3 regions of the Subtercola sp. YIM 133946 genome follow, and region 3 is predicted to be linked to each of the others. Evidence: predicted binding sites of a transcription regulator. Region 3 holds the regulator's gene; each other region holds the start of a gene.
The links. Region 3 encodes HrcA, which represses chaperone genes, less so after heat shock. Its sites were predicted from a motif close to TTNGCACTCGNNNNNNNCGAGTGCNAA; they were not measured.
Positions count from the first base shown of each region.

Region 1: the regulator HrcA is predicted to act here: its motif matches at 3,773-3,799, upstream of groL (chaperonin GroEL).
Region 2: the regulator HrcA is predicted to act here: its motif matches at 7,019-7,045, upstream of V3W46_RS14395 (Hsp20/alpha crystallin family protein).

Region 1 is NZ_JAZHPE010000016.1:157,909-167,434, forward strand. Features, by position in the region: gene V3W46_RS05955 (sensor histidine kinase) at 1-1,246, shown strand, start outside; gene V3W46_RS05960 (hypothetical protein) at 1,264-1,749, opposite strand; gene groL (chaperonin GroEL) at 2,107-3,726, opposite strand; gene V3W46_RS05970 (cold-shock protein) at 3,897-4,100, opposite strand; gene V3W46_RS05975 (LytR C-terminal domain-containing protein) at 4,245-4,766, opposite strand; gene V3W46_RS05980 (DUF3263 domain-containing protein) at 4,826-5,080, opposite strand; gene V3W46_RS05985 (GNAT family N-acetyltransferase) at 5,182-5,664, opposite strand; gene msrB (peptide-methionine (R)-S-oxide reductase MsrB) at 5,745-6,146, shown strand; gene V3W46_RS05995 (nitroreductase family protein) at 6,156-6,689, shown strand; gene V3W46_RS06000 (hypothetical protein) at 6,705-7,049, opposite strand; gene V3W46_RS06005 (GNAT family N-acetyltransferase) at 7,236-7,739, shown strand; gene V3W46_RS06010 (GNAT family N-acetyltransferase) at 7,803-8,300, opposite strand; gene V3W46_RS06015 (alpha/beta fold hydrolase) at 8,585-9,310, opposite strand; gene V3W46_RS06020 (Ppx/GppA phosphatase family protein) at 9,407-9,526, shown strand, end outside.
Region 2 is NZ_JAZHPE010000045.1:66,465-75,990, forward strand. Features, by position in the region: gene V3W46_RS14355 (SDR family oxidoreductase) at 1-813, shown strand, start outside; gene V3W46_RS14360 (cupin domain-containing protein) at 965-1,366, shown strand; gene V3W46_RS14365 (FAD-dependent oxidoreductase) at 1,508-2,647, opposite strand; gene V3W46_RS14370 (CPBP family intramembrane glutamic endopeptidase) at 2,760-3,599, opposite strand; gene V3W46_RS14375 (alpha/beta hydrolase) at 3,803-4,681, shown strand; gene V3W46_RS14380 (DUF6069 family protein) at 4,865-5,359, shown strand; gene V3W46_RS14385 (COG4705 family protein) at 5,356-6,120, shown strand; gene V3W46_RS14390 (hypothetical protein) at 6,182-6,448, opposite strand; gene V3W46_RS14395 (Hsp20/alpha crystallin family protein) at 6,526-6,957, opposite strand; gene V3W46_RS14400 (DUF899 family protein) at 7,090-7,776, shown strand; gene V3W46_RS14405 (GGDEF domain-containing protein) at 7,887-8,846, shown strand; gene V3W46_RS14410 (DUF7882 family protein) at 8,874-9,206, opposite strand; gene V3W46_RS14415 (response regulator transcription factor) at 9,325-9,526, shown strand, end outside.
Region 3 is NZ_JAZHPE010000015.1:42,465-51,990, forward strand. Features, by position in the region: gene ybeY (rRNA maturation RNase YbeY) at 1-113, opposite strand, end outside; gene V3W46_RS04785 (PhoH family protein) at 110-1,288, opposite strand; gene V3W46_RS04790 (HIT domain-containing protein) at 1,263-1,643, opposite strand; gene V3W46_RS04795 (16S rRNA (uracil(1498)-N(3))-methyltransferase) at 1,686-2,477, opposite strand; gene dnaJ (molecular chaperone DnaJ) at 2,477-3,592, opposite strand; gene hrcA (heat-inducible transcriptional repressor HrcA) at 3,670-4,692, opposite strand; gene V3W46_RS04810 (DUF4870 domain-containing protein) at 4,849-5,268, shown strand; gene V3W46_RS04815 (DUF4870 domain-containing protein) at 5,284-5,742, shown strand; gene V3W46_RS04820 (coproporphyrinogen-III oxidase family protein) at 5,797-7,086, opposite strand; gene V3W46_RS04825 (DUF1990 family protein) at 7,134-7,799, opposite strand; gene V3W46_RS04830 (RNA polymerase sigma factor) at 7,914-8,453, shown strand; gene V3W46_RS04835 (hypothetical protein) at 8,443-9,526, shown strand, end outside.

The DNA of each region.
Region 1 (9,526 bases), on a different contig from region 3:
CGGCGTGGTCATCCTGGGCGCCATGCTCACCCGGCTGCTCGTGACGAGCACGTTCGCGCCGCTGCGCGCGGTGGAGAAGACCGCCGCCGAGATCGCCAACGGCGACTTCAGTCAGCGCATGGCCGACGGCACCCCGAACACCGAGGTCGGGCGGCTCAACCGGTCGCTCAACACCATGCTGAGCAGAATCGACAGCGCCTTCACCGACCGCGCCAAGACCATCGACCAGATGCGGCGGTTCGTCGGCGACGCGAGCCACGAGCTGCGCACGCCCCTGGTGTCGGTTCGCGGTTATGCGGAGCTCTACCGCATGGGGGCCCTGCAGACGCCCGAAGAGGTGGCGAAGGCCATGGACCGCATCGAGAAGGAGGCGATCCGCATGGGGGCGCTCGTCGAAGACCTGCTCGAACTGGCCCGGCTCGACGAGACGAAACCGCTCAACCTCACCCGCATCGATCTCGTGCCGATTGCGGTCGACGCGGCTCTGGATGCCCGGGCCTCGAGCCCCGAGCGAGTGGTGTCGATCATCCTGCCCCGTTCGTCGCAGCCCGTGAGCTTCGCGCCCGCGGCCGACGCCGCGCTGGGGCCGGAGGCGGCGCAACTGCTGCTCGCCACCACCGACGTCGCCGGTGTGCCCGCCGCAGACGACAGGGCGGCGGCAGGCAATGTGACGGGCCCGATCGGTTTTGCGGGCGCGACCCTGGCTCGACTGCGCCGCCGGCCGCGCGCCCCGGGGGCGACCACCGCCACCGGAACGCTCACCGCCGTCGGTTCTGGCGACGCCCAGGCGGGCGACGAGGCGGCCCTCGCCGAGATCACCCCGGCCGACCTCGATCTGGCCAGCCTCGACTCCGACGACCGCGACGGCGTCGCACCCGTCGTGATGGCCGATGAGAACAAGATCAGGCAGGTGGTGGCCAACCTCATCGGCAACGCCCTGCGTTTCACGCCGAACGACAGCCCCATCGAGGTGTCTGTGCAGGTCGACGAGGCCCGGCAGGTGGCGGTGCTCGACGTGATCGACCACGGCGAGGGCATCCCGCCGCAGATTCGCGAGAAGATCTTCCAGCGCTTCTGGCGTGCCGACTCGTCACGCACCCGTGAGACGGGCGGCAGTGGGCTGGGGCTCGCGATCGTGTCGTCGATCATCCAGGCCCACAAGGGCACGGTCGAGGCCGTCGAGACGACGGGCGGCGGGGCCACCTTCAGGGTGACCCTGCCGCTCGCCGCCCCGGCCTCGACCTGACAAGCGCCGACGGCCGGTCACCGCACGGTGACGGTTGCGGCGGCGGGCGCCGGCTCGGCGACCTCGTCGCTGCGCAGCACGAGCGTCACGCCCGCCTGCACCGCCGCCTGCCGGCGCCAGCCGATCGCCTGCCGAACCTGCAGGTCGCTCTGCTCGCCGGGCTCGACGGTGACGACGAACTCGGGAGCGAACAGGGCGCCCGCCTCGGCGAACGCGCGATGCGCCGACCGGATGATCGCCGCACCCCAGAGTTCGGGATGCGATATCGACGGCCGCACGATGAGGCAGCGCAGCTCGACGGGGTGCACCGAGCCGACAGGGCCCCACCACACGGCGCGGGCCACCGGTCTGTCGTCGACGAACGCGAGCCACGTCCATTCGCGACGCAGGCTGCCTGAGGCGAGGCCCCGGCCGAACTGGTCGGGTGTGATCCAGACAAGCGGATCACGGGTTGAGAAGCGCAACAACGACAGATCGTCGGTGCGCTGGGATACACGGAACACGAGAGACTTCCTCCGAGAGAGTGGAACGGAGGCGCTTCGGGCGAGACAGCTGGGCTGCGGTTATGCCGCTGGGGGAAGCGCCGGGATGGATGGGCGTACTGCACGCACTGCGTGCGACGTGACGGGCACTGCGCCTGAAAGCGCTGCTGCTGCGCTCGTAAACGCTGCTGGGCCGCCTGCTGCCTCTGTTGTGAAGATCATCATCCTGGTTCACCTCCCCTTTCGATTCGAAGTCGTGTCGCGGCCAACTGGTCGCGGTTGTCAACCATAGCGCGCCCCTCTCGTGCCGCGCAAGACACAAAAAAACGGGCCGGCTCCCGAAGGAGTCGGCCCGTTCTCGTGAATCGGTTCGACGGACTAGAAGTCCATGCCACCCGTGGGGTCACCGGCGGGAACCGGGTTGCGCTCGGGCTTGTCGGCCACGACGACCTCGGTCGTCAGGAACAGACCGGCGATCGATGCGGCGTTCTGCAGAGCGGAGCGCGTCACCTTCACCGGGTCGTTGATTCCGGCAGCCAGCATGTCGACGTACTCGCCGGTCGCGGCGTTGAGGCCGTGACCGGTGGGCAGGTTGCGCACCTTCTCGGCGACGACACCGGGCTCGAGGCCCGCGTTGACGGCGATCTGCTTGAGCGGGGCGTCGATGGCGACCTTGACGATGTTCGCGCCAGTCGCCTCGTCACCCGTGAGCTCGAGCTTCTCGAACGCGGTCTTGCCGGCCTGGATGAGTGCGACGCCACCACCGGCGACGATGCCCTCTTCGACGGCGGCCTTCGCGTTGCGAACGGCGTCTTCGATGCGGTGCTTGCGCTCCTTGAGCTCGACCTCGGTCGCAGCGCCGGCCTTGATGACGGCGACGCCACCGGCCAGCTTCGCGAGACGCTCCTGGAGCTTTTCACGGTCATAGTCGCTGTCGGTGTTCTCGATCTCGTTGCGGATCTGCTGCACGCGACCGGCGATGAGCTCGGCGTCGCCGGCACCCTCGACGATGGTGGTCTCATCTTTGGTGATGACGACCTTGCGTGCACGGCCCAGAAGGTCGAGCGTGACATTCTCGAGCTTGAGGCCGACCTCTTCAGAGATGACCTGGCCGCCGGTGAGAATGGCGATGTCTTGCAGCTGCGCCTTGCGGCGGTCGCCGAAGCCGGGAGCCTTGACGGCCACCGACTTGAAGATGCCGCGGATCTTGTTGACGACGAGCGTGGCGAGTGCTTCGCCATCGACGTCTTCAGCGATGATCAGCAGCTGCTTGTTGGCCTGGATGACCTTGTCGACGATGGGCAGCAGGTCTTTGATCTGCGACACCTTCGAGTTGACGATCAAGATGTAGGGGTCTTCGAAGACGGCCTCTTGACGGTCGGGGTCGGTGACGAAGTACTGCGACAGGTAGCCCTTGTCGAAGCGCATGCCCTCGGTCAGCTCGAGCTCGGTGCCGAACGTGTTCGACTCCTCGACGGTGACGACACCCTCTTTACCGACCTTGTCGATGGCCTCGGCGATCAGGGCGCCGATCTCGGTGTCACCGGCAGAGATCGATGCGGTGGCAGCGATCTCCTCTTTCGTCTCAATCTCTTTCGCGTTCGCGACGAGCTCGGCGATGACGGCCGCAACAGCCTTCTCGATGCCTTTCTTCAGGCTGATCGGGTCGGCGCCGGCTGCGACGTTGCGCAGGCCTTCGCGAACCAGGGCCTGGGCGAGAACGGTCGCGGTGGTCGTTCCGTCACCGGCGACGTCATCGGTCTTCTTGGCGACCTCTTTGACGAGCTCGGCACCGATCTTCTCGTACGGGTCGTCGAGCTCGATCTCCTTGGCGATCGACACACCATCGTTCGTGATGGTGGGCGCGCCCCACTTCTTCTCCAGTACGACGTTACGACCGCGCGGGCCGAGCGTCACCTTGACCGCGTCGGCCAAAATGTTGAGTCCACGTTCGAGGCCGCGTCGTGCCTCTTCGTCGAAAGCAATAATCTTTGCCATGTGTGTTTCTCGTCCCTCCCGGGCGTCATGAAAGATTCATAAAGGTTTAGCACTCAGGTACTACGAGTGCTAAGACCAATACTGGCACTCACATGGTGAGAGTGCAAGTGACGCCCAGGGGGACGCAGGTTTCGATACGCGGCTTCGCCGCTACTCAACCAGTGGACGGGTTATGCCAGGCGAACAGACTCCGCCTGCGGGCCCTTCGAGCCGGCACCGACCTCGAAGATGACCTGCTGGCCTTCTTCGAGAACTTTGTAGCCGCCCATGTCGATGGCCGAGTAGTGCACGAAGACGTCTTGTCCGCCACCCTCGACGGTGATGAAGCCGTAGCCCTTTTCAGCGTTGAACCACTTCACGGTTCCGTTCGCCATTGTTACTCCCAGTTGCTGTGTTACTTGCCCACCACTTCGACTGAAGTGGTCCGTTTTTCTAGTAAAACGGTGCGGTAACGAAAATCAGGGGCGCGTGACCACAATTCAACAAGAATTAAACAAGCTGGAAATACAAGCCAGTGATCAGCCGGCGGCGGGGTCGACGTAGTCGGTTCCGAGCACGGCCGTGAGGTCTGCGCCGGGAAACTGGTCGGAGACGGCCACAGCGATACCGCCGAGCGTCGCGGCCAGCCCCTTGGCCTCGCCCTCGTTCGCCGGGTCGGAGTAGTACACCGTCGACGTGGCCACGTCTTGGCTGCTTGCGTTCGCCTCAGCTCCCACCGTCCATCCGGCGGTCGTCGCCTGGTCGGCGGCACGGGTGGCGAGACCCTCGGTGGTGGTTCCGTTCAGAATGGTGACGTTCGCGGCCGGGTTCGTGGTCGGCTGGACCGTGGGGGTCGGGGTGGCCGTGTCGGCCGCCGCGCTCGACCCGGTGCCCGAGAAGACGCCGGTGAACTGGTTGCCGTTGTTCACGGCGAACAGCCCGACGACACCGAGGCCGACGAGCACGCCGGTGGCCAGCGCGGCCCAGGCGAAGACGATCCATCCCCTGCCGCGCCGCTTCGGCCCGCGGTGCGCCCCGCGACGGGCGACGTCTGTCGGCACGCGGTCGAAAGAGTCTCGTGGTTCAGTTGCCATAGGTACGTGCAGGCCGTTCTGGTTCGCTACTCGCCACGCGGCAGCAGCCGGGCGGCGCGGGCCGCCAGCCGGGTGTCTCTCAGCCGCCTGAGTCGTTTGATGAGCATGGGTTCACGGGCGAGCGCCGCAGGGTCGTCGATGAGCCGGTTCAGAATCTGGTGGTACCGCGCAGCCGAGAGTCCGAACTCCTGGCGTACGGCCTGTTCTTTCAACCCGGCATGCTGCCACCACGCGCGTTCGAATTCGAGAATGCGAACGTCGCGCTCGGACAGCTGTGCCACGACTTCTGCCGAAGGGTCGACCGGTCGGTGCTGCGCATCGGCCACGTCTCCACCCTTCGCTACGCCTCTTTCGCCTCATTGTAGGGCGGGGCGCCTTGGCGTCAGGTGTGCGCCACGGCTGTGTCGGCTGTGGGTGAGCGGTACATCGAGGTGTGCAGGATGCCCGCCTCCTCGTACTCGTCACCGAACGCCTCGAACCCGAACCCGGCATACAGGGGAACGATGTACGACTGCGAGTGCAGCAGCATCGGCAGCTGCCCGTACTGCTCGAGTACCCGGGTGATGAGCCGCTGGGCGAGGCCCTGGCCCCGGTGCTGGGGCGCTACGACGACCCGGCCGATGAGGTGCCGGGCGTCGCGGTGCTCGGCGGTGGCGTCTTCGATCACACGGAGGTAGGCGATGGTGCGCTCGCCGTCGGCCAGCCAGAAGTGCTTCGTGGTCGGTTCGCGGTCGCGGTCATCCAGCTCTTCTTCGTCGACCTTCTGCTCGACGAAGAACACGTTCGTGCGCAGACGCAGGAACGCGTACAGCTCGTCGGTCGTGAGTTCGCTCCACGACTTCGAAATGATGGAATGGTCTGACACGCGGTTCAGTTTACTGTGATGATGGATCGCGCTCTTCGGGCAGCGACGCGGCCCGCAGCCGCCAGAGACAAGGGAAATGCATGAGCTACGACGTATCGAAGTCTGACGAGGAATGGCGCACCGAGCTGAGCCGCCAGGAGTTCGCCGTGCTGCGTGAAGCGGCGACAGAGCGCCCGTGGACGGGCGAGCTGCTCGACGAGAACCGCGAGGGCGTCTACAAGTGCAAGGCGTGCGGGCAGGAGCTGTTTCGCAGCGACGCCAAGTTCGACTCGCACTGCGGCTGGCCGAGCTTCTATGCGCCGAAGGAGTCTGACGCGGTCGAACTGATCGAAGACCGTTCGCTCGGCATGGTGCGCACCGAGGTGCGCTGCTCGAACTGCGGCTCGCACCTCGGGCACCTGTTCGACGACGCGCCCCAGACCCCGACGGGCGACCGGTTCTGCATGAACTCCGTGTCGCTGTCGTTCGACCAAAAGGGCTGACCACCCTTCGTGTCGGCCTACGACAGCCTGCTCAGGCGGCGGTCGCTCTCGAAGGTGGGGGCGAACGCCCCGTCGCAGACCGAGCTGCTCAGGCTGCTCGACGCCGCGGCGACGGTCGCCGATCACAGCTCGCTGCGACCCTGGCGGCTGATCACCCTGCGCGGCGACAAGCGCGACCTGCTGGGGCACGCGTTCGCCGAAGCCGACGGCGGCAACGCGCTGAAGTACGTCTCGAGGGCGCGCCGGGCCCCGTTGCTGATCGCGATCGTGGCCGTCCACCGGCCGAGCGGCAAGGTCGCCTACTGGGAGCAGGAGGCGGTGGCCGCCGGCGTGGCCCACAACCTGTCACTGCTTCTCGATGAGGCGGGCTGGGGTGTCATCTGGCGCACGGGGCACCTCACCCGCAGTGAGCCGGTGCGACGGATGCACGGGCTGGCCGGCAACGAACAACTGCTCGGCTGGCTGTACGTCGGCGACGCTCCCCCGGGGCGCGAACTGCGGCGCAAGCGGCCGAACCCCGCCGACTTCCTCAGCGAGCTGTGAGGGCGGTGCCGGGCGTCAGTGGCGCTCGTGCAGGCCGAGCGGGTTGACGGGGTCGGGGCCCAGGCGGCCAGAGGCGTCGATCAGTTCGCGCACGTGTTCGGCCATATAGCCGGCGGCCTCGGTGAGGGTCTTGGTCGACGTGACCCAGACGCGCAGGCCGCTGGTGTCGCAACCGTAGGTGTAGACGCCGAAGAGCACGTGGGGGCCGTCGGTGTACCGCCTTATCCAGCCCAGGCAGCGGCCGTCGTGCGCCAGGAACCACACATCGTCGCTCCACGGCGTGGGCACGTACACGACGTGCGGCTGGGTCGCGTCGACGTCGGTCGGCAGGGCGGCGGTGGTACCGGTCGGGGTGCTCACAGACACCAGATTATGTCGAATTGCTGACAGAACGCCCCATACACTCGGTGTGTTCTTGGTGCACATCGTGCAAACAGGTCGAGCGAAACCGGGCGGCCGAGAGCCGCGCGGGAGAGTCGGCCGGCTGGTGGCCCGTGCTGCGGGACTCCCCCGCTGGCGCGTCGGCCGGCTGCTAGCCTGTGCCGCATGGTCTCCCCCGCCGTCACCCTGAGCACTGCTGCCCTGACAATCGAACCGCTGCGGGTCGACCACGCCGCGGCCATGCTGGCGGTGCTCGCCGACGCGGCGCTCTATGAGCACACGGGCGGCGAACCACCGACGCTGGGCGAGCTGACGGCGCGGTACGAGCGGCAGCTGGCGGGCTCGCCGGCCGGCGGCGAGCAGTGGCTGAATTGGATCGCCGTCGAGCGTTCGACCGGCGCGGCCGTGGGCTTCGTGCAGGCCACGGTTCGGGATGCGGCGGAGCTCGCCTGGCTGGTCGGAGTGCGGTGGCAGGGCCGGGGGTATGCCACCGAGGCGGCGAAAGCGGTGCGGCAGTGGTTGCAGGCGCAGGGCGTGCTGGTGTTCGAGGCGCACATCGCCGACGCGAACATCCCGTCACGGCGGGTGGCCGCCGCCCTGCTGCTCGAACCGACAGAGGAGTTCGTCGACGGCGAGCGCACCTGGCGCGGCCGGCGCGAGTCAGCCTGAGCGTTCGTCTCGCCGCGAACGGATCGGCGCAGCCGGCGCAGTTGTCGCGGCCGCGAGCAGGCCTCAGCGCTGGTCGAGCGCGAGACGCATGTGCTTCAGGTCGAGCCAGCGGCCGAACTTGATGCCGACGCCCTCGACGGTTCCGCTGTCGGTGAAGCCGAGGCGCTCGTGCAGTCTGATCGAGGAGGCGTTGCCGGCCTCGATGGCCGCGATCATGACGTGGAACCCGGCGGTCTTCGCCTCGGCGATGAGCGCCTCCATCAGGGCCTGCCCGAGACCCTCGCCGGTGCGGTCGGCGCGGATGTAGACCGAGTTCTCGACCGTGAAGCGGTAGCCCTCTTTGGCTCGCCACGGGCCGTAGGTGGCGTAGCCGAGAACGGTGTCGCCCTCGGCGGCGACGATCGCCAGCTGGCCGGGCGAGCGATGCGCGGCGAGCCAGGCGCGGCGTTCGCCGAGGGTGGCGAGAGTGTCTGTCCAGATGGCGGTGGAGTGCTCGATGTTGTGGTTGTGGATGGCCAGCAGCTGGGGCAGGTCGGCGTCGGCGGCGCGGCGGATCAGCATGGGTGCTCCTGGCGGGTGGCGGTGGCGGTCGGTCGGCAGCCGAGGGCGGCTTCTGCACGATTCTACGGCCGGGCGGGCATCCGGAGCGGCGGGAGCCGGGCGGGCATCAGGAGCGACGGGAGCACGGCGGGCATGCGAGCAGTGGGAGCACGGCGGCCTCCGGAGCGGCGGGAGCCGGGCGGGCACGCGCGGTCGAAGGGCCGAGGGCGGGCATCCGGAGCCGTTTGCGCAACGAAGGGCCGCCCGGCCCTGCGGCGCGGGCGGCCCTCGTGGTCGTGGGGCGGTCAGTCGCCGAGCGACTCCACCGCCGCGAGGATGGCCGCGATCGCCGCCTCGGGGTGCGACACCATCGACACGTGCGATGCGGCGACCTCTGTGATGATCGCACCCGCACGCTCGGCCATGCTGCGCTGCGTGGCCGGCGGAATCACGCGGTCTTCGGTGCCCACGACGACCCAGCTCGGGATGCTCTTCCAGGCCGCCACGGCCGACGGAGTGGTGTTGGCGCCGAGCGTGATCGGGCGTTGGCTCGCGACGATGAGCAGGCGATCGGCCTCGGGCAGGTCTTGGGCGAACGAGTCGTGCACGGTCGCCGGCTTGAGGAAGGCCTCGGCGTCGCCCTCGGGTGCACCCGGGTAGCCGGCGATGTCGAGCACGGAGGTGGGGTCGGGCACGTCGAGGGCCGAGCCGGATCCGCCGAGAATCTGGAAGACGGTCTCGCCGATCTCGGGGATGAACGCGTCGACGTAGACGAGCGCCTTGACGTCGCCGCCCTCGGTGCCGGCGTTGGTGATGACGTAACCGCCGTACGAGTGGCCGACGAGCACGACCGGGCCGGTGGTGCGCTGGGCCAGGAACGACGCGACGTACGCGGCGTCGCCAGCCCCGTGCAGCAGGTTGGGCGGAGTGAGAACGTCGAAGCCCTGCGACTGCAGTTCTTTCGACACGGCGTTCCAGCTCGAGCCGTCGGCCCAGGCTCCGTGAACCAGAACGATGGTGGGTTTTGCCATGTCAGTACCCCTTCACATGCGAGAAGATGCCGTGAGAGCGCGGCCATCACGCGGCAGCCTACGCCCTGCCGTTCGGCGGCGCGATAGGTTCGAGGTATGCGACTTGGGGTTCTCGACATCGGTTCGAACACTGTTCACCTGCTGTTGGTCGATGCGCATCCGGGAGCCGCCCCGATCGCCTTCGGTTCGCACAAGCGGGCGCTGCAGCTGGTCGCC
Region 2 (9,526 bases), on a different contig from region 3:
GGGGCCGGCCGTGGGCTCGGCATCGACATCGCCCAGTCAGCCCTCGCCGCGGGCCACCAGGTCGTCGCGACCGGGCGTGACCCGCAGAAGGTACTCGCCGCGATCGGCCATCACGAGAACCTGCTGACCGTCGCACTCGACATCACCGACCCGGCCGCCGCCGAGAGGGCGAAGGATGCCGCGATCGAGCGATTCGGCCGCATCGACGTACTCGTCAACAACGCGGGCAACTTCTACGCCGGCTATTTCGAGAACATCAGCCCGGAGCAGTTCCGGGCGCAGATGGAGACCAACTTCTTCGGCCCCCTCAACGTCACCCGCGCCATCCTGCCCATCATGCGTGAACAGCGTGCCGGGCAGGTCATCACGGTCACCTCGATGGCCGGGCTCATCGGCCAGGAGTTCTGCGCCGCGTACGCCGCGTCGAAGTTCGCCCTCGAAGGATGGATGGAATCGCTCCGGTTCGACGTCGAGCGCTTCGGCATCTCGACGATGTCGGTGGAACCGGGCTTCTTCCGCACCGAGCTGCTCGTCGAAGGCTCATCGACGATCTGGCCCGAGCTCGACATCGAAGACTACGCTGACCTCACCACCCACACTATCGAGGCGTGGAAGGGCATGAACGGCCAGCAGGGCGGCGACCCGAGAAAGCTCGGCCAGGCACTCGTCACGCTCGCGGATTCCGACGAGCTGCCGAAGAGGTTCATCGCCGGAGCCGACGGCATGGAAGGCGAAGAAGCAAACCTCGCCGCCATCCAGGCCCAGATCAACGCCACCCGCGAGCTATCAGCATCCCTCTCCTACGGAGACTGAACGTACCCGTCACCACCCAGTACGAAGGAACCCGAACGACTGACAGCGATGTGTACGCAGGCTGGCCGAAGGGTATGGGCGCCATGAACGTCGCCCGTCGGGTCTTCGACGACAAAGACTGATCCACAGAAGACGAGAACAAGAGGAATACATGCAGATCGAACCGCAGAACCCCACACCGAAGAACCCCGCCGCGCAGTTCGCCGGCGACGTCTGGCTCGATGTCGTCGCAGCACCACACACAGGCGACCAACGGATGACCGTGGCCATCGTGAAGTTCGCGCCCGGCGCCCGCACAGCCTGGCATTCGCACGCCCGCGGACAGTACCTGCGCGTCACCCAGGGTGTTGCACGCTTCGGCGACCGCGCCGGGAACATCATCGAGGTGCACCCCGGCCAGACGCTCTACACTCCGCCGGGCGAGGAGCACTTTCACGCAGCATCCGGAGGCACGTTCATGGAGCACATCGCGATGCTCGAGAACGGCGACGACCCCGCCGCCACCACGACCTGGCTCGAACACATCACCGACGCCGAATACGACGGTGTCTGAGCAGCGCAACCGATCACGACCGCACCGATGTCGTCGTCTAATTCAACCCTGGTTGCCTGGCCGGTGATCGCGATCGAGCTGGTGGTCAGCGGAACCCGTCTGGCGGGTCGACGAGCGGGGTTCTTCGCCGAACGCATCGGGTTACCGACTCATGGTGTACGAACGCGCGAGAACGTGACTGGCAGGACTGGCGAGCACGAGCCCGAAGCCGATATCCCGCGCCCACTTGCGGAGCCCCCCGATCGGGCCCCCCATCGCCATGTTCGCCTCTGCCTGCTTGGCAGCCCCCCACGCGGCTGTGAGTCTCTGACGTTCGAAGTCGGCGAACGTCGGAGTGTCGACGCGGCCCTCTCGGACGCCGGCGACGAGGAGGGGCGCCAGCGCGGCCGCGTCGAGCCAGCCGAGGTTCATGCCTTGTCCGCCGATCGGGCTGATCTCGTGGGCGGCGTCGCCGATGAGCGACGTGCGTCCCTGCACGAGACTCTCGGCGATGCGTCGTTGCGGGGTGAACACACTGATCATGGAGTTGGTCGCCGGATCGACATCCGCTCCGGTGCGCCGCTTCACGAGATCCGCCACGTCGCGGGCACTGGGGTGAGCCCACGGGGCCGCTGTGCGTACGACGAAGCGTCGACGGCTGTCGGGTAGGGGGAAGGACTCGACGACCCCGTCAGACTCGAGGTGCACCACGGCGTCGTCGCCGGCATCCGTGTCGTCGCGGAAGTCGCCCATGACGAACGGTGCGTTGTAGACCCGCTGTCGGGCGCGGATACCGAGAAGATGTCGCACGACGCTTCGGGCACCATCGACCCCGACGACGAAACGGGCGACCTCGAAGACGTCGCCGTGGGCATCGTGCCCTCGCAGTGCGACCCTGTCGGGCTCGTGGTCGTCGAGACCCGTCAGCTCGATGCCGCGCCGGATCGCACCGGGAGCGAGCTCCTCGAGACGCCGCTCGATAAGCGCCTGCGTCTCGAACTGCGGCAGCGCGGCGACGAACGGGAAGTCGCCGTGAACCCTCGCGAACGAGACGGTGCCGAGTGTGCGTCCGCCCGTGCGGGCGATGCCGCGACGGATGAGAACCGCGCGCCGCAGGATCTGGTCGGTCACGCCGACTGCAGAGAACGCCGCCAGCGACGGGGGATGGATGCCGATTGCTCGGGATGAACGGTATTCCTCCTGTCTCTTCTCCCACACTGCGATGTCGAGGCCGCTTTCGGCCAGAAGGGTCGCGAGGAAGACCCCGACCGGTCCGCCGCCGACTATCACGACGTCACGCACGGAGAAGGCGCGTTCCAGTCGGGTGATGGGCGAGCCGAGGCTCCCTGTCAGACATGACGTAAGCCTGACACGAAAGGGCCAGTTCGTGCTCAGCGGGAGGGAGAATGCCCGTTCAATCCGCTCGAAAGCCCGGAGCCGAGCTCTCTGTGGCCCTTGCGACGCTCCGCCGGGCGCGGATGGTCTCCCGGATGACGCTGACCAGCACGAGCAGGGCAAGAAGACCGAGCACGGCACCGATGTACCCCGCGGCCGGCGCGACGTCGAATCCGGTATCCCTGGTGCCACCGCTCTGCAGATAGAGCGAGAAATCGGTGAGGCCGTGCACCAGCATCGCAACCCAGAGCAGCCCGGTCGCCCGCCGAACGGCGTAGTACAGAACCCCGTCCATCGTGAGAAACGCGATTTGGAAGAGCATGACCGGCAACGGGAGGCCCTGCCACAGCTGGGTGACCGTGTGCGCCAACCCGAACACGATCGCAGACACCATCAACACGACGATCTCGGAGTGCCCGCCACGCAGCGAGACGATCAGGATGCCGCGAAAATAGAGCTCCTCACCGACACCCACCAGGGTTGTGCCGACGATGACGACCAGAACGAGCCCGACCGTGAGTTGTGACCATTGTGTGCCGCTCAGCTGCAGGGCGACCTGCACGAGCAGGAGCAGCGGAACGAGGAACCACCACCAGCGTCGCGGGCGGCCACGGGCGACGCTGGGCTCGTGCCAGACGTCACTCCACCAGCCCGACCGCCACGCGAAAACGATCCCAGCTGCGATGAGGATGGGCAGCGCGACCAGATGGGTGATGGCGAACTGTGCCGTCGCATCAGGCGTTGGCCCGAGCAGATCCCCGAGCGCGTCGCTCGCGACGGCGGCGAGGAGAACATAGACGATCAGCCCGATCAGCCCGACCCAGAACCGGCGCGGCACCCCGCCCCCTGATGCGCTCATGCCGCCCCCGTTCCAGCCGATACCCTAACCCACGCCGGTGTCGCTGCCCGAATACTCGCCCACCATGCCTGGTAGCGATCGCGGGCTTGAAACTCGGGCCGCCCTCTCCCACGACTCGTGAACCGGTGCGTACACGACGTAGGGTCGTGTGCATGGAACCTCTCGCGCCTGGGATGCGGCGAATCGGTAAGATCATGCGGCGTATGCCTGGTGCGTCGGTTGCGTCGGCCACCGACGCCGAGATTGCGCGCAACAGCGGGGCCGGGGCGCCGGAGCTGTTCGCGTCGATCCTGATGGGTCGGCGGCCGCGGAGCGTGACCACCGAAGACCGAACCGTCGACGGGATCGGCGTGCGCATCTACTCACCGTCACGTCGCGGGGCGCGGCTGCCGCTGATCGTGTACTTCCACGGCGGCGGTTTCGTGTTCGGCGATCTTCGTGGCGGGGACTGGATCTGCGGCACGGTGGCCCACCGGTTGGGGGCGATCGTGGTGTCGGTCGACTACCGGCTCGCACCGCGGCATCCCTTCCCGGCCGGTGTCGACGACTGCTTCACCGGCCTGAAGTGGGCGGCCGCCCACGCCGACGAGCTGGGCGCAGACGCCCGGAGAATAGGCGTGATGGGCGAAAGCGCCGGCGGAAACCTCGCCGCCGTGGTCGCGCTGATGGCGCGGGATGAGGCGGGCCCGGCCGTCAGGCACCAGGCGCTGCTCTACCCGGTGACCGGGGCGTACGACTCGGAGTCTCGCCGCACGAACGCTGACGCGTTCATCCTCACCGCCGCCGACATGCGGAAGTTCGACGAAATCTACGCCGGAGACCGGAACGACTGGCGCGTGTCACCGTTGCTCGCGGAGTCGTTCGCCGGGCTGCCGCCTGCGCTGATCGAGGTCGCAGCGCATGACCCACTGCACGATGACGGTGTTCAGTACGCTGACGCGCTGCGCGCGGCCGGGGTGCCGGTGCAGCTGATCAGCTACCCGTCGATGCCGCACGGGTTTCTCAACTTTCCGCGGTTCGCCCGAGACGCCACGCCCGCCCTGGCCGCCGTGGTCAAGGCGCAGCGCAGGGCCCTCCGGTAGCAGCGCGGGCCGTTCGGGTCGTTCTTCTCGCGGGCTGCCGGCCGGGCATCCGTGTCGTGTCATCCTCCGTGATGACGCGAAGATCACCCGCGCGACCGATGCCGCCGGGCGGCGTTGACCGTAGCGTGGCGTGAGGCGCCCGTTCGGGCATCCTTGACGTGCCGCAGGCAGAGACGAGCAGAGATGACAGGTTCGCGCGACCGCCCTCTGCCGCGACCCGGTCGCCGACTTCTCGACGCCTTCTGCATCGATCTGCCGCTCGGCCGCAGTCAGCCGCGACTTCTGCGTTTCGTCGTCGCGACCGTCGTCGCCGTCGCGGCATCACTGCTGGCGTGCGCCGGCCTCGTGGGTCTGGGCGTGCTGCTCTACCCAGCGACGAAGGGGTATGAGCACTACGCCTTCTCCGATTACGGCAAGCTCACCATCATCGGTGTCGTGCTCGCATCCCTGGCCTGGCCGCTCGTCACACTCGTGAGCACCCGTGCCCGTCGTCTCTACGTCTGGTTGGCGGTCATCGTCACGGTCGTCGGCTTCGCTCCCGACGCCTGGATCCTCTACACGGGTCAGCCGGCCGCAGGGGTGTTCATTCTCGTTCTCATGCACCTCGCCCTGGCGCTGATCACCTGCGTGGCGCTGGTGTTCATCGCGCCGCAACAAACGAGAGGCGCCGAGTGGTGAGCAGGCTGGTCGCGGCCACCCGCGCGTCGAAGGTTCCGGAGGTCTCGGTACTGTTCTGGGTGACGAAAGTGCTGACGACGGGCATGGGAGAGACGACGTCAGACTTCTTCGCGGTGACGTTCGATCCGGTCGTCGTGATTCCCCTCACCGGCATCGCGCTCGTCATCGCGCTCGTCGTTCAGTTTCGCGCGACGGCGTACTCACCCTGGATCTACTGGATGACCGTGGTGCTGGTCAGCGTCTTCGGCACGATGGCGGCCGACGTCGCCCATGTCGGGCTCGGCATCCCGTACGCCGTCTCGACGGTGGTCTTCGCGGTCGTGCTCGCGGTGGTCTTCGTGGTGTGGCGTCTCAGCGAGGGCACCCTGTCGATCCACAGCATCACGACGCGGCGCCGCGAGGCCTTCTATTGGGCTGCGGTTCTGGCCACGTTCGCCCTGGGCACGGCCGCGGGCGACCTCACCGCGACGGTCTTCGACCTGGGCTACCTCGGGTCGGGCATCCTGTTCGCCGTCATCATCGCCGTACCCGCTGTGGCGTACCTCGCCTTTCGAATGAATGCTGTCGCCGCATTCTGGTTCGCCTACGTGGTGACCCGGCCGTTGGGTGCGTCGTTCGCCGACTGGATGGCCGTGCCGCCCGCACGCGGCGGCCTCGGTCTGGGCACCGGCCCCATCAGTCTCGCGCTCCTGGTGCTGATCGTGGGATGCGTGAGCGTGTTGGCGGTCGAGCATCGTTCCGTTCGGCGAGTGCGCCGGTGACCCAGACGCACACATTGGCGCGGGAACACTCGCTCAGATGAGTGCTCCCGCGCCCTCGTGTCTACCGGGCTCCCGCCGCTGACGGAGGCGATCGCATCCACGGCGCGATCTCGGTGACGTGCTCCGCGCGAGGATGCTCGCGAGTGGTCTCGGGCGCGCTCCACGCGGCGGGACGGCAGTCGTCTGTGCAGCCGGTTTTCACTACTGGGGGCCACTCGCTCTGGATGATCATCCAGAAGGCGAGGTCGGCTAGATCCTGGTCGCCGAGAATGACGTCGAGGAACCGCTCATCGACCGGCTCTTCCCTGACGGAAGTGGCGTTGTACACAGCAGAACACCTCCAACCATGAATGCTGGGTGCGGGGCGGGTGAGGGGTCGCTCAGGCGCCGCCCCGCACCGGTCTGTCAGACGGTGATCGTCTTCTGATCGTCGGGCGTCTGCGCCGCGTTGATCTCGATCTTGCGTGGCTTCGCCTTCTCGCTGACCGGGATCACGACCGACAGCACGCCGTTGTCGTACGTCGCCGAGATCTTCTCTGACGCGACGCCCTCGCCGAGGCTGAACTGGCGGAGGTAGGTACCGTTGGGCCGCTCCTGCGTCAACCACTTCGCGCCCTCGTGCGCGGCGGCGGTGCGCTGCGCGCGGATGGTGAGCAGCTGACCGTCGACATCGACGTCGACCGATCCCGGGTCGACGCCGGGCAGGTCGGCGTTCAGAATGTACTGGTCACCTTCGCGATACAGGTCGACGGGCATGAACTTCGGGCCCGGCCGGAACTGGAGCAGGTTGCCGGTGAGACGGTCGAGCTCGCTGAAAGGATCGAAAGACATTGCCATAATGAGGATTCCCCTTTCTTGTGTGTATGAGTCGGTGTGACTCAACTTCGTGGGAAAAATGTTAGCACTCCACACCCGAGAGTGCCAATATCCAGGCTTGGATCTTCAGCTCTGTGCTGCGAGATTGGGTTCATGGAGATGAGCGGGCCGCGGTGGCCACAGGCAGACGAGGGGTACGCGGTCGCGCGCGACCAGCTCAGAGAAGCGGAGCACGAGCTCACCAGGGCCATCGAGGCAGTGGCCGAGCAGCGTCGGGCGCTGCCGCCCGGCAGCGTGGTCGACGATTACGAGTTTCTCGAGGGGCCGAGCGATATCGACGCCTCCGACCGTTCGACGGTCGTTCGACTGAGCGACCTCTTCGGTGAACACTCGACGGTCATGCTGTACAACTTCATGTTCGACGGCAGCACGCAGCAGCCGTGTCGAATGTGCACGTCTCTTATCGACGGATTCGACGGTGCCGCCGCCGATCTGGCCGAACGCGTCGGTTTTGCGATCGTCGCGCCGTCGCCCCTGGCGCCGCTCCGCGCGTACGGGCGCAGTCGCGGGTGGCGGAATGTGCGCCTGCTCGCCGACCCCGACGGCAGTTATTCACGCGACAGCGGAGGGATCTCGAGCTCGGGAGAGTTGAGCTCGTTGATGACGGTCTTCACCCGACGGGAGGGGAGCATCCGGCACTTCTACACGGCCCAGAAACCACCCAGCAGTGCCGGTCAGGATGATCGGCATCTCGACTTGCTGTGGACGCTGTGGGGCTCCCTCGACCTGACGCCCGAGGGGCGCGAGGAGTGGCGACCCGGTCGACCGCAACGGCGCTGACGGTGAGCCGGCGAGGCTCTGTCTCGCGGGCGCAGACGGTGGATGCGGCACAGTCGGGCCGGCGAGTGGGGCGCCCTGCACGATAATTGACGTGTGGGGGGAGATACCGAATGGCTAGGTGGCGAGGCGCGCTGATTCCGGCCGGGATTCCTGCGTTCTCCTGGGTCACGTCTGCGGCGGGCCTGGTGATAGCGGCGAGTGGGTTGGTCGACGTCTTCACGTCGACGGGTAATCCGTTCGGCAGCGTCTGGACGTGGTGCTGGATCGGGCTCACCCTGATTCTGGCAGGAACTCCGATTCTTCGCGGCGCACGGTTCACGCGAGGCGTGGGGCTCGCCGGCACGATCGTGTTCTTTCTCGTCACGTCCCTGCAGCTGGCGGTGTCGACAGCGCCTGTCGCATCGATCAACAATGTGGTGTTGTACCCGATGCTCGCCACGTACCTCGGCTGGTTCTACCGGCGACGCGTGGCCCGGGCCGTCATCGCGGGCGCGTTCATCTGTTCGGCGACGTCGCTGTTCGTCAACCCGATCGAGCACGTGTTCATCACCTGGATCAATCTGGCCCTCGCCTCGGTCTTCTGTCTCGAAGCTGCGTCGTACCTGAAGTCGAAACTGGATGGCGAGGTCAAGACAGACCCGCTGACCGGGGTGCTGAATCGGTCAGGACTCGACGAACGCATCGGTCTCGAACTCGACCGCGCGTCACGATCGGGTCTGCCGATGACGATCGCGATCTTCGACCTCGACGACTTCAAACACACGAATGACACGCAGGGTCACGCGGCCGGCGACCAGCTTCTCATCGACTTCGCTCGCGGACTACAGGAGACCACTCGGCGCCTCGACACCGTCGCCCGCATCGGAGGCGACGAATTCCTCATCGTGATGCCCGACACCACGGCTGACGACGCGACCTCATCGATCGACCGGTTTCGCGACCAGTTCGGCACCGGGTGGTCTTTCAGGCTCGCGCAAGCGTCACCCGGTGACACGCCGCACTCACTTCGCGACCGGGCCGACCGGCAGCTCTACGCACTCAAGAACGCTCGCCGGCGCCCGCCACAGTGACCGTCGCCTAGGCGTAGTCGCATCCGTCTACTGAGCCCGCGCGGGGTGGCGGGACTCTGGGGGAGCGCTGTCGGGCTCCGGCACCAAACGGAGCCCTGGTCCGCTGTTGGCCGAGAGGGTCAGCTCCTGCAGCCAGGCGCGATTCAGCGGGAGGTCCTCGCCCGCCGCGACGACGAACTGCATCGGGATCGCCGGGTGACACCACAGCGTCTTGGTCGTGCCGGTGAGCGTGTCGTCCCAGGTGAAGGTGAACTTCTCCTCCCGGCGGAGCTTCGCGATGACAACGCTGCGGAGATGCATCAGGGCGCGGTCGTCGAACTCGATCTCAGCTCCCGGTGAACCGTAAATCAGGGTTCCCACACTCTGCTCCCATTCTGCGACGCGCTACAAACCACCATTACTCAACCTGAAACAGTTCAGCGCCGAATCACCCCTGAGCGTGAATCTCACCTCCCTGAATTCGGCTACGGTAGGCGGCATGTCTGAGACTGTGAGCAAACCCATCACCGTCGCGCTCGTCGACGACTACGACATCGTGCTCACGGGCCTGGCGCACATGTTCGACCACTACCGGAAGAGAATCGTCGTCACCGAGATCGACGCCAACAAGCCGCTGACCGAGAGCGTCGACATCGTTCTGTACGACACGTTCGCCCAGCCGGAGTCAGACCATCGTGACA
Region 3 (9,526 bases):
GCCAGTTCGGCGTCGGGATGCACGTGCAGCTGGTCGAGGGCGTAGGTCGACAACCGCAACAGCGCCTGCTCGTCGACCGGGATCGACGACTCGTTGTTGACTTCGATGCTCATGCGGGGTCTCCCTGGGTGGTGGCCGCGGATGGCGCGGTGGTCGGGGCGGCCGGCGCGGCCTGCGCGGCGGTCGGGGCGGCGGGCGCGGCCTGCGCGGCCGCCCGGCGGGCAGCCGCCTGCGCCCGGTTGGCCAGCTGCGTCTGCTCGTACCCGGTGTAGGCGTCGACGATCTGGCCGACGAGCGAGTGCCGCACCACGTCGGCGCTGGTCAGCGTGGCGAAGTGGATGTCGTCGATGCCGTCGAGCACCCCTCGCACGACCTGCAGACCGCTGGTGCCGACCGGCAGGTCGACCTGCGTGATGTCGCCCGTGACGACCATGTGCGAGCCGAAGCCCAGGCGGGTCAGGAACATCTTCATCTGCTCGGGCGTCGTGTTCTGCGCCTCGTCGAGCACGATGAACGAGTCGTTGAGGGTGCGGCCACGCATGTAGGCCAGCGGCGCCACCTCGATGGTGCCCGTCGCGAGGAGCTTCGGCACCACCTCGGGATCGAGCATCTCGTTGAGGGCGTCGAAGAGCGGCCGCAGGTACGGGTCGATCTTGTCGGTCAGCGAACCGGGCAGATAGCCCAGCCGCTCGCCGGCCTCGACCGCGGGCCGGGTCAGGATGATGCGGTTGACCTCTTTGCGCTGCAGGGCCTGCACGGCCTTCGCCATGGCGAGGTACGTCTTGCCGGTTCCCGCCGGGCCGATGCCGAACACGATGGTGTTCTCATCGATCGCGTCGATGTACTGCTTCTGCCCGAGCGTCTTGGCCCGAACCGTTCGGCCTCGGGCGCTCAGGATGGGCTGGCCGAGCGCGTCAGACGGGCTGGTCGTGCTGCCGGAGTCGAGCATCCGCGCCGACGCCGTCACCTCGATCTCGGTGAGCTCGTCGTTGCCGTTTCGCACCATCTCGACGAGCTCGTCGATCAGACGGTGCGCCGACTCGACATCGGCCTCGGGGCCCTGCAGGGTGATCTCGTTGCCCCGCACGTGCAGCCCCACCGTGGGGTACTGCTTCTCGACGAGGGTGACCAGCCGGTCTTGCGGGCCGAGCAGGCGCACCATGGCGAGCCCGTCGACGTGGATGACCGCGTCGGAGAGCGCGCCGCCGCCGCTCGGGTCTGCGCCGGCGCGCGCAGCGGCGCCACGACCGTTCGCTAACGACTCAGAACGTGGCAAGTGAACCCTCATCGCTCGCGGTGGTGCTGCCGCCGTCGGGCCAGGCGAGAACGTGGGCGTGCACGTGGAAGACGGTCTGCCCGGCCCCCTCGCCCGTGTTGAAGATGAGCCGGAAGTCGCTGCCCGCGTGTTCGGCGGCGACATCGTTCGCTATGGCGACCACCTCGGCGAGCAGCCCGGGGTCGCCCGCGGCCAGCTCGACGACGTTCGCATACTGTTCGGTCTTCGGCACCACCAGCAGGTGCACCGGCGCCTTGGGTGCCACGTCGGCGAACGCGATCACGCGCTCGGTCTCGGCCACGATGGTCGCCGGAATCTGACGCGCGACGATGCGGCTGAAGATGGAGGGCTCGGTTGAAGCTGGCATGTCGTCCATCTTAAGGTGAGCAGCTGACAGACCGCCCGGTCGTCACCACCGGCCCAGCAGCACGTTCAGCGCGGCGAGCCCCGCGGGCCCCGCCGACGAGGTGCGCAGGATGCCGGGCCCGAGCCGCACGGCGGTGGCGCCGGCCTTCGTCAGGTCGTCGAGCTCACGTTCGGCGATGCCGCCCTCGGGGCCCACGACCAGCACGAGGTCGGGCAGGGTGCTGTCGGGGTTCTGGGCGACGCCCTCCCCCGCGATGTCGCTCTGCGCGACGGCGGCGAGGTCGACAGAGCTGATCGGATGCTCGGCGGTGGGCTCGAGAATGAGCACCCGGGTGCGCTCGGCGAGGGCGACGAGCTCTTTCGTCGTGTGCAGCCCGCTCACCTCGGGCACCCACGCACGGATCGACTGTTTCGTCGCCTCGCGCACGACACTGCGCCAGCGGTCGATGCCCTTCGCGACCTTGTCGCCCACCCAGCGCGACACCGACCGTTCGGCCGCCCAGGGCACCACGCCGTCGATGCCGAGCTCGGTGGCCGCCTGGATGGCCAGTTCGTCGCGGTCGCCCTTGGCGAGCGCCTGCACGAGCCAGATCGAGAGCTCGGGCACCGGAACGTCGAGCACGTGCGTCACCGCGATGCTCAGCACGGTGCTCGAGACCGCGATGACGGGCCCGGTGACCATCAGCCCGCGGCCGTCGCCGATGGAGGTCTCCTCGCCGACGCGCAGCCGGTTCACCTTCACGGCGTGCTTCTGCTCGTCGCCGTGCAGCGAGACGACGTCAGAGACGTCGTGCGGAATGTCGCGCAGGTCTTCGCGCAGGTACAGCGAGGCCATCAGTTCAGAAAACGGTCGCGCAGCTTCGAGAACAGCCCCTGCTGGAACTGCCCGAGCGACGGGGCCGGGTACTTGTGGGCGGCTGCCAGCTGCTTGACCAGCTCTTTCTGCTTGTGGTCGAGCTTCGTCGGCGTCACCACCTGGATGCCGATCTTCAGGTCGCCCCGGCCGCCGCCGCGCAGCTTGGTCACACCGCGCGACTTGACCGTGACCACCTCAGAGCTCTGGATGCCCGCCTTCAGCTCGATCTCGACGTCGCCGTCGAGCGCGTTGACGGTGGTCGTGGTGCCGAGCACCGCGTCCCACATCTGCACCTCGAGGGTGCAGAGGATGTCGTCGCCGTTGCGGCTGAACACGTCGTGGTGCCGCACCTTCACCTCGAGGTAGAGGTCGCCCTGCGGGCCGCCCGCGGGGCCGACCTCGCCCTGGCCGGGCATCTGCAGGCGCAGGCCGGTGTCGACGCCGGCGGGGATGTCGACGGGAATGATGCGTCGCGCGCGGACGCGACCCTGGCCCTGGCAGGTGACGCAGGGCGCGGGGATGATCGTGCCGAAGCCGCGGCAGGTGCCGCACGGCGAGCTGGTCATCACATTGCCGAGCAGCGAGCGCACGGTGCGCGAGATCTGGCCGGTGCCGTGGCAGATGTCGCAGGTGACCTCAGAGGTGCCCGGCTGCGCGCACGAGCCGTGGCAGGTCTCGCAGATGACCGCTGTGTCGACCTCGAGGTCGCGGTGGGTGCCGAAGATGACCTCGCCGAGGTCGACCTCGACGCGCAGCAGGGCGTCCTGCCCGCGTTCGGCACGCGAGCGCGGGCCGCGCTGGCCGCCCTGCTGGCCGCCGAAGAACGTCTCGAAGATGTCGCCGAAGCCGCCGAATCCCTGGGCGCCTGCGCCACCGCCCCCGAAACCGGCCTGCGGGCCGCGATCGTAGCTCTGGCGCTGCCCGGGGTCGCTCAGCACGTCATAGGCGTGCGTCACCGCCTTGAAGCGCTCTTCGGCATCCGGGCTCGAGTTCACGTCGGGGTGCAGCTCGCGCGCGAGGCGACGGTACGCCTTCTTGATTTCATCAGCACTCGCGTCGCGTTCGACACCGAGTACGTCGTAGTGGTCAGCCACGAAGGGCCTCTCCTTTGCGTTTGGGTGGGTTGCCGGGCCGAAAGCGGATCACCGCTGCTGTTTCGACCACGAGATGATCACGATTCGCCGAGGCTCTTCGAGAGATAGCGGGCGACCGCGCGAACGGCCGCGATGTTGCTGGAGTAGTCCATGCGGGTGGGGCCGAGCACGCCGAGCCGGGCGACCGCGCCGCCCGCCGAGCTGTAACCGCTGGCCAGCACCGAGGTCTCGGCGAGGCCGAACGGAGCGTTCTCACGGCCGATGCTGATCGAGATGCCGTGCTCGTCGGCCTGCATCTCGCTGAACAGCCGCAGCAGAACAACCTGCTCTTCGACCGCCTCGAGCACCGGAAGGATGCTGCCGGCGAAGTCGCCCTCAGTGCGCACGAGGTTTGCGGCCCCCGCGATGATGAGCTTCTCCTGCCGGTTGGCGGTGACCTGCTCGGCCAGGGTGGCCGCGATGACGGCGACGGATACCCGGCGATCGGCCACGAACTGCTCGGTGAAGACGGCGAGCCTCGCGGCCGCCTCGTCGAGCCCCAGGCCGGAGACCGACGCATTGACGCGCGCCCGCACATCCGCGAGGAAGTCGTCGTCGGCAGCAACCGGAAGCTCGACGATGCGCTGTTCGACGTGGCCGGTGTCGGTGATCACCACGGTCAGCAGGCGGGTGGAGGTCAGTGCGACGAGTTCGATGTGGCGCACCTTCGCCTGCGACAGCGAGGGGTACTGCACCAGCGCGACCTGCTGGGTGAGCTGCGAGAGCAGCCGAACAGTGCGGGCGAGCACGTCGTCGAGGTCGACCGAAGAGCCGAGAAAGGTCTCGATGGCCTGCCGCTGGGCGGGCGACAGCGGTTTCAGGTCGGCCAGGTGGTCGACGAAGAGGCGGTAGCCCTTGTCGGTGGGAATGCGGCCCGACGAGGTGTGCGGGGCCACGATCAACTCTTCTTCTTCGAGCAGGGCCATGTCGTTGCGAATCGTGGCGGCCGACACCCCGAAGGAGTGCCTGTCGACGATCGACTTCGAGCCGACGGGCTCGCGGGAGGCCACATAGTCGTGCACGATCACGCGAAGCACTTCGAGGCTGCGTTCAGAGACCACTGCCGTTGCCTGCCTTCCTCGTGCCGGTGCTTAGCACTCCAGTGTTCAGAGTGCCAATTATATATCGGCCACCACGGCGTACGACTTTCGCCGAGTATCCGACACGCTGAGCAAATATCATTGCCTCAGGTCACAGGTCGGCATTATCTTGTGACCATGTCTGACCCCAACGAACCGCCGCCCTACCAGCCCGGCCCTGCGCCGGCCGCGGGCGCGCCCCTCTCGGCCGCCGACGACAAGCTCTGGGCGAGTCTGGCCCACTTCGGCAACATCATCCTGCTCGTTCCGGCCCTCATCATCTACCTCGTGTTCAAAGACCGCGGGCCGCTGGTGAACCAGGAGAGCAAGGAGGCCCTGAACTGGACGATCAACGTCACCGGCGTGATCGTCATCGTCAACATCCTCTCGGCCATCCTCGGCGTGATCCCGATTCTGGGGTTCGTTCTCGGCCTGCTGCTGACGCTCGTGTGGGTCGCGGTCTTGATTGTCAATCTCGTGTTCGCCATCATCGGTGGAGTACGGGTCAATGGCGGCGGCACCTATCGCTATCCGTTCAACTACCGGTGGATCAAGTAATCGAAAGGCACTGACATGACGAACGTACCTCCCACCCCGCCTCCGCCCCCGCCCGGGCAGCCGCCCGTCGGGCCACCGGTGCCACCCCAGGGGCCCCCGCCCGCAGGCCCTCCGCCCGTCGGCGGCTACGCGGCCCAGCCGCCCATGAGCCCCTCAGACCAGCGGCTCTGGGCCACGCTCATCCACGTCGGCGGCATCATCTTCGGCTTCCTGCCGGCGCTGATCGGCTACCTCGTGCTGAAAGACCGCGGCGAGTTCATTCTCGAACACACCAAGACGGCGCTGAACTTCCAGCTCACGATGCTCATCGCCTACGTCGTGGGCAGCATTCTGACGTTCCTCATCATCGGCATCTTCATCATCATCGCCGCGGGAATCATCGTGCTGGTCTTCAGCATCATCGCCGCCATCGCCGCCAACAAGGGCGAGCTGTACTACTACCCGAAGTGGTGCACGATCCAGTTCATCAAGTAGCGCTGCGGATGCCCGGCGGCGCCACCGCGCGACGCCCGGGCCGCGTCGCCGCACTCAGGTGAGGCGACGCACCACCGCATCGGCCAGAAGCCGCCCTCGCAGGGTCAGTTCAATCGACCCGGCGAAGGCGGCTTTCGCGTTCACCAGGCCGTCGGCGATCAGGCCGGCGACCTCGCGGCTCGCCTCGGGCCCGAGCGAGGCGATCGGCAACCCCGAACGGATGCGCGCCAGCAGCAGAACCCGCTCGATCTCGCGCGAGCCGGCGTCGGGCGTCTCGCGGCCCGCAGCCGGCGACACTCCGGCGAAGATGCGGTCGGCGTAGGCGGCCGGGTGCTTCACGTTCCACCAGCGGGTTCCGCCCACGTGGCTGTGGGCGCCGGGGCCGACGCCCCACCAGTCGTGGCCCTGCCAGTAGGCGAGGTTGTGGCGCGAACGGTACTCCGTCGCGGGGGTGGCCGGGCCGGTGAGCGCGTCGGCGGGCGGGGCGGCCACGCGCGGGATCGGTGCCGCCGAGGCGCGCGACCAGTTGCTCACCTCATACCACTCGTAGCCCGCGGCCCCGAGGCGGGCATCCACCAGCTCGTACATGTCGGCCTCGAGGTCGTCGTCGGGTTCGGGGTAGACGCCCGACCTGATCTGGCGGGCGAGTTTGGTGCCCTCTTCGACGATCAGCGCGTAGGCAGAGAGATGGTCGGGCTGCATGGCGATGGCGGCGTCGACCGAGCGGCTCCAGTCGTCGAGGCTCTCGCCCGGGGTGCCGTAGATGAGATCGACGCTGACCTGCAGCCCGGCATCCCGCGCCCAGCCGACGACCTGCGGCACCCGCTCGGGGTCGTGGGTGCGGTCGAGGGTCTGCAGCACGCGCGGCACGGCCGACTGCATGCCGAAGCTGACACGGGTGAACCCGGCGGCGGCGAGGTCGGCGAGATACCGGGCGTCGACCGAGTCGGGGTTCGCCTCGGTGGTGACCTCGGCCCCAGGGGCCAGGCCCCAGGTGTCGGCGACCGCGTGCAGCATCGAGACGAGCTGGTGGGCGGGCAGCAGGGTGGGGGTTCCGCCGCCGAAGAACACGGTCGAGACGGGGCGCGCATCGACGCCTGACCCTTCGAGCACGCCCGCGGCGAAGCCGACCTCGCGGATGGCCTGGCCCGCGTAGTCGAGCTGTTTCGCGCCACGCAGCTCGGTCGAGGTGTAGGTGTTGAAGTCGCAGTATCCGCAACGCACCCGGCAGAACGGAACGTGCAGGTACACGCCGAACGGATGCCCGTGCGAGAGCTCGGCCGTACCGGCCGGCAGCAGACCGTCGGGCGGGGCGGGGTCGCCGAGCGGCAGGGCGCTACCCACGGCGACGGCCCCGGGCATCCATTCGACGCGGCACAGCGGTCGCCGCGTCAGGCACGGGCGGGAAGCAGCGCACGCAGGTAGAGCTTGGTGGTCTTGCGTTGCTGCCAGCGCACGAGGGGGCCGGCCAGGCGGTAGTACCACGTGCTCGGCTTCGAGAAGCTGCGGATGGTCACCCACACCGAGTCGTCGGGCCGATGTTCGACCATGAAGCTCTCTTCGCCGATCTCGGGATGCCCGGGCAGGGTGCCGTAGGCGAAACCCACGCGGTGCTCGTCGCTGGTCACCGAGACCACGCGCACCGGGGCGACGAACCGCACCCCGACGACGTGCACCACGAGCTCGGCGGTGACCCCCGGCGCCACGTGAGGAGTGCCGTCTTCGGTGTAGACGTGCCCCTCGTCGAACTCGCGCGGGCCGACCGGGTTGCCGTCGACGTCGTAGACCAGCCCGGCGTAGTCGGACTCGCTCGACGGCGGCAGCTCGATGTTCTCGACGGCCAGGCCGCTGCCGCGCTGGATTCCCCAGGTGAGCACGGCTTCGGCGGCCGAATCGAACCGTTCGACGCCCGAGCCGAGCCGCACGGTAGCCTCGAACGGACGGAAGCCCTTCGGCGGGTAGTACATCAGGTCGTCGGCCTGGCTCGCGCCGATCGCCGCGTACGTCAGCGCCTGGCCGCTGTGCGTCTCGCGCGTTCGAATCTGTTCGCCTGCCATCGTTCCATTATCGACGACGGCGCCGCCGATGGCGCACCGGCCGTCTTGAGCGAATGTTCGTCGGTGATGTGATTGTCTGCGGTCTGCAGACATTACGAAGGTGAGGGGGTGCACATGACTGCAGTCGATTCGCCAGACGCCGAGTTGTTGGCGCTGTCTGCCGGCGGCGACGCCGAGGCCCTGCGCGCCATTCTGCGGCGGCACGCCCCCGCCGTCACGCGCTACGCCTGGGCTCTGGTGGCGAACGCAACCGATGTCGAGGAGGTCGTGCAAGACACCTTCGTGACCTGCTGGCGCAAAGCCGCCACGATCGTTCTGGCCGACCGTTCGCTGTTGCCCTGGCTGCTCGTCACGTGCCGCAACACGGCGCTGAACCTCAACCGGTCGAGGCTGCGGCACGCGGCCGGCCCGCTGCCCGATGAGATCGCCGCGCCAGAGAGCGACGACGAATCACGCGACCGGCTGAGGTGGGTGATGGCCGAGATGGAGGCCCTCTCGCCCCTCGACCGGCGCATCTGCGAGCTGTGCCTGATTGAGGGCCGCAGCTACGCCGAGGCCGCGCAGGCGACCGGCATCAGCGTCGGAGCCGTGCGACAACGGGTGGCACGATCGCGCACCCGGCTGCGAAAGGCGGTGACCGAGAATGAGAACTGACCCTCCCACCGGCGACGACTTCGATAGGATCATCGGCCGCATCACCGATGCCGTGATGGCCGAAGCGATCGTCACGCCGCAGGACGCGGCGCTACTGCCGGGGCCGGCGACCGAGGCTGCCGCCCGGCCGGCGACGACGGCGGGGTCGGCGGGATCGGCAACCGCACCCGGGCCGGCGACGACGGCGGTGCCCCGCCCGACAGACGTGCCTCGCCGCCGGGTCGGGCTGCGGGCCGCGGTCGTGGTGGTTCTCGTGCTGCTCGGCGTGGGCACGGCCGGCACCGCGCTGGCGCTCGGGCTGGGTACCTCGCTGTGGAACGTGGGCGCTCCGATCGCGACCGCGACCCCCAGCGACACCCCTTCCCCGAGTTCGACACCGACCGCGCCCGCATCGTCGGCGCCGCCGGCACCGTCTGTTCCTGCCGTCACCACCTCGCCGCAGACGTTCACCGCGCCGAGCTGGGGCTCCGGGGTGACGGCGGATGTGTCGGGGCTTGCTCCGAACACGCGGTACGCGGTGTCGATCGAGTCGCGGTATAGAGGTGAGTCGTCGACTCCCGACGGGTACTTCCCTGTGCTCAGCTCGCCCGCACCGCTGACCACAGACGGCTCGGGCAGAGCGTCGATCACCTTCACGCCCGACACCTTTCCGCAGAACTTCACACACAGCGGCGAGAGCGGCTTTCTCTTGGGCAGCTACCTCAGGGTCGACGCCGGCGACGGCCCGGCACCGGAGTCGCCCTCAGACGGCTCGACGACCGGAATCGCCGAACCCGTGGCGCTGAGCGAGCCGCTGTCGATCGCGTTCCTGCCCATCGACGACGTCACGGCCGACGTGCAGGCCTGCGTCGAGCCCGAGCAGCTGGTTGCGGGGCAGGCCGGCCTGCCGGTGACATTCTCCGGACTGCTGCCGGGCGAGTGGGTGGAGCTGCGCGGTGTGCAGACCGACGGTGGAACCGGCTACAGCTTCGACGGCCGCGGCGCTGCCGACGACTCAGGGCACGCGACGATCATCATGAACGGAAACACCGCCGAGTATCCCGTCGCCCCCTCCAGTGCGATCGCCCCGAGCG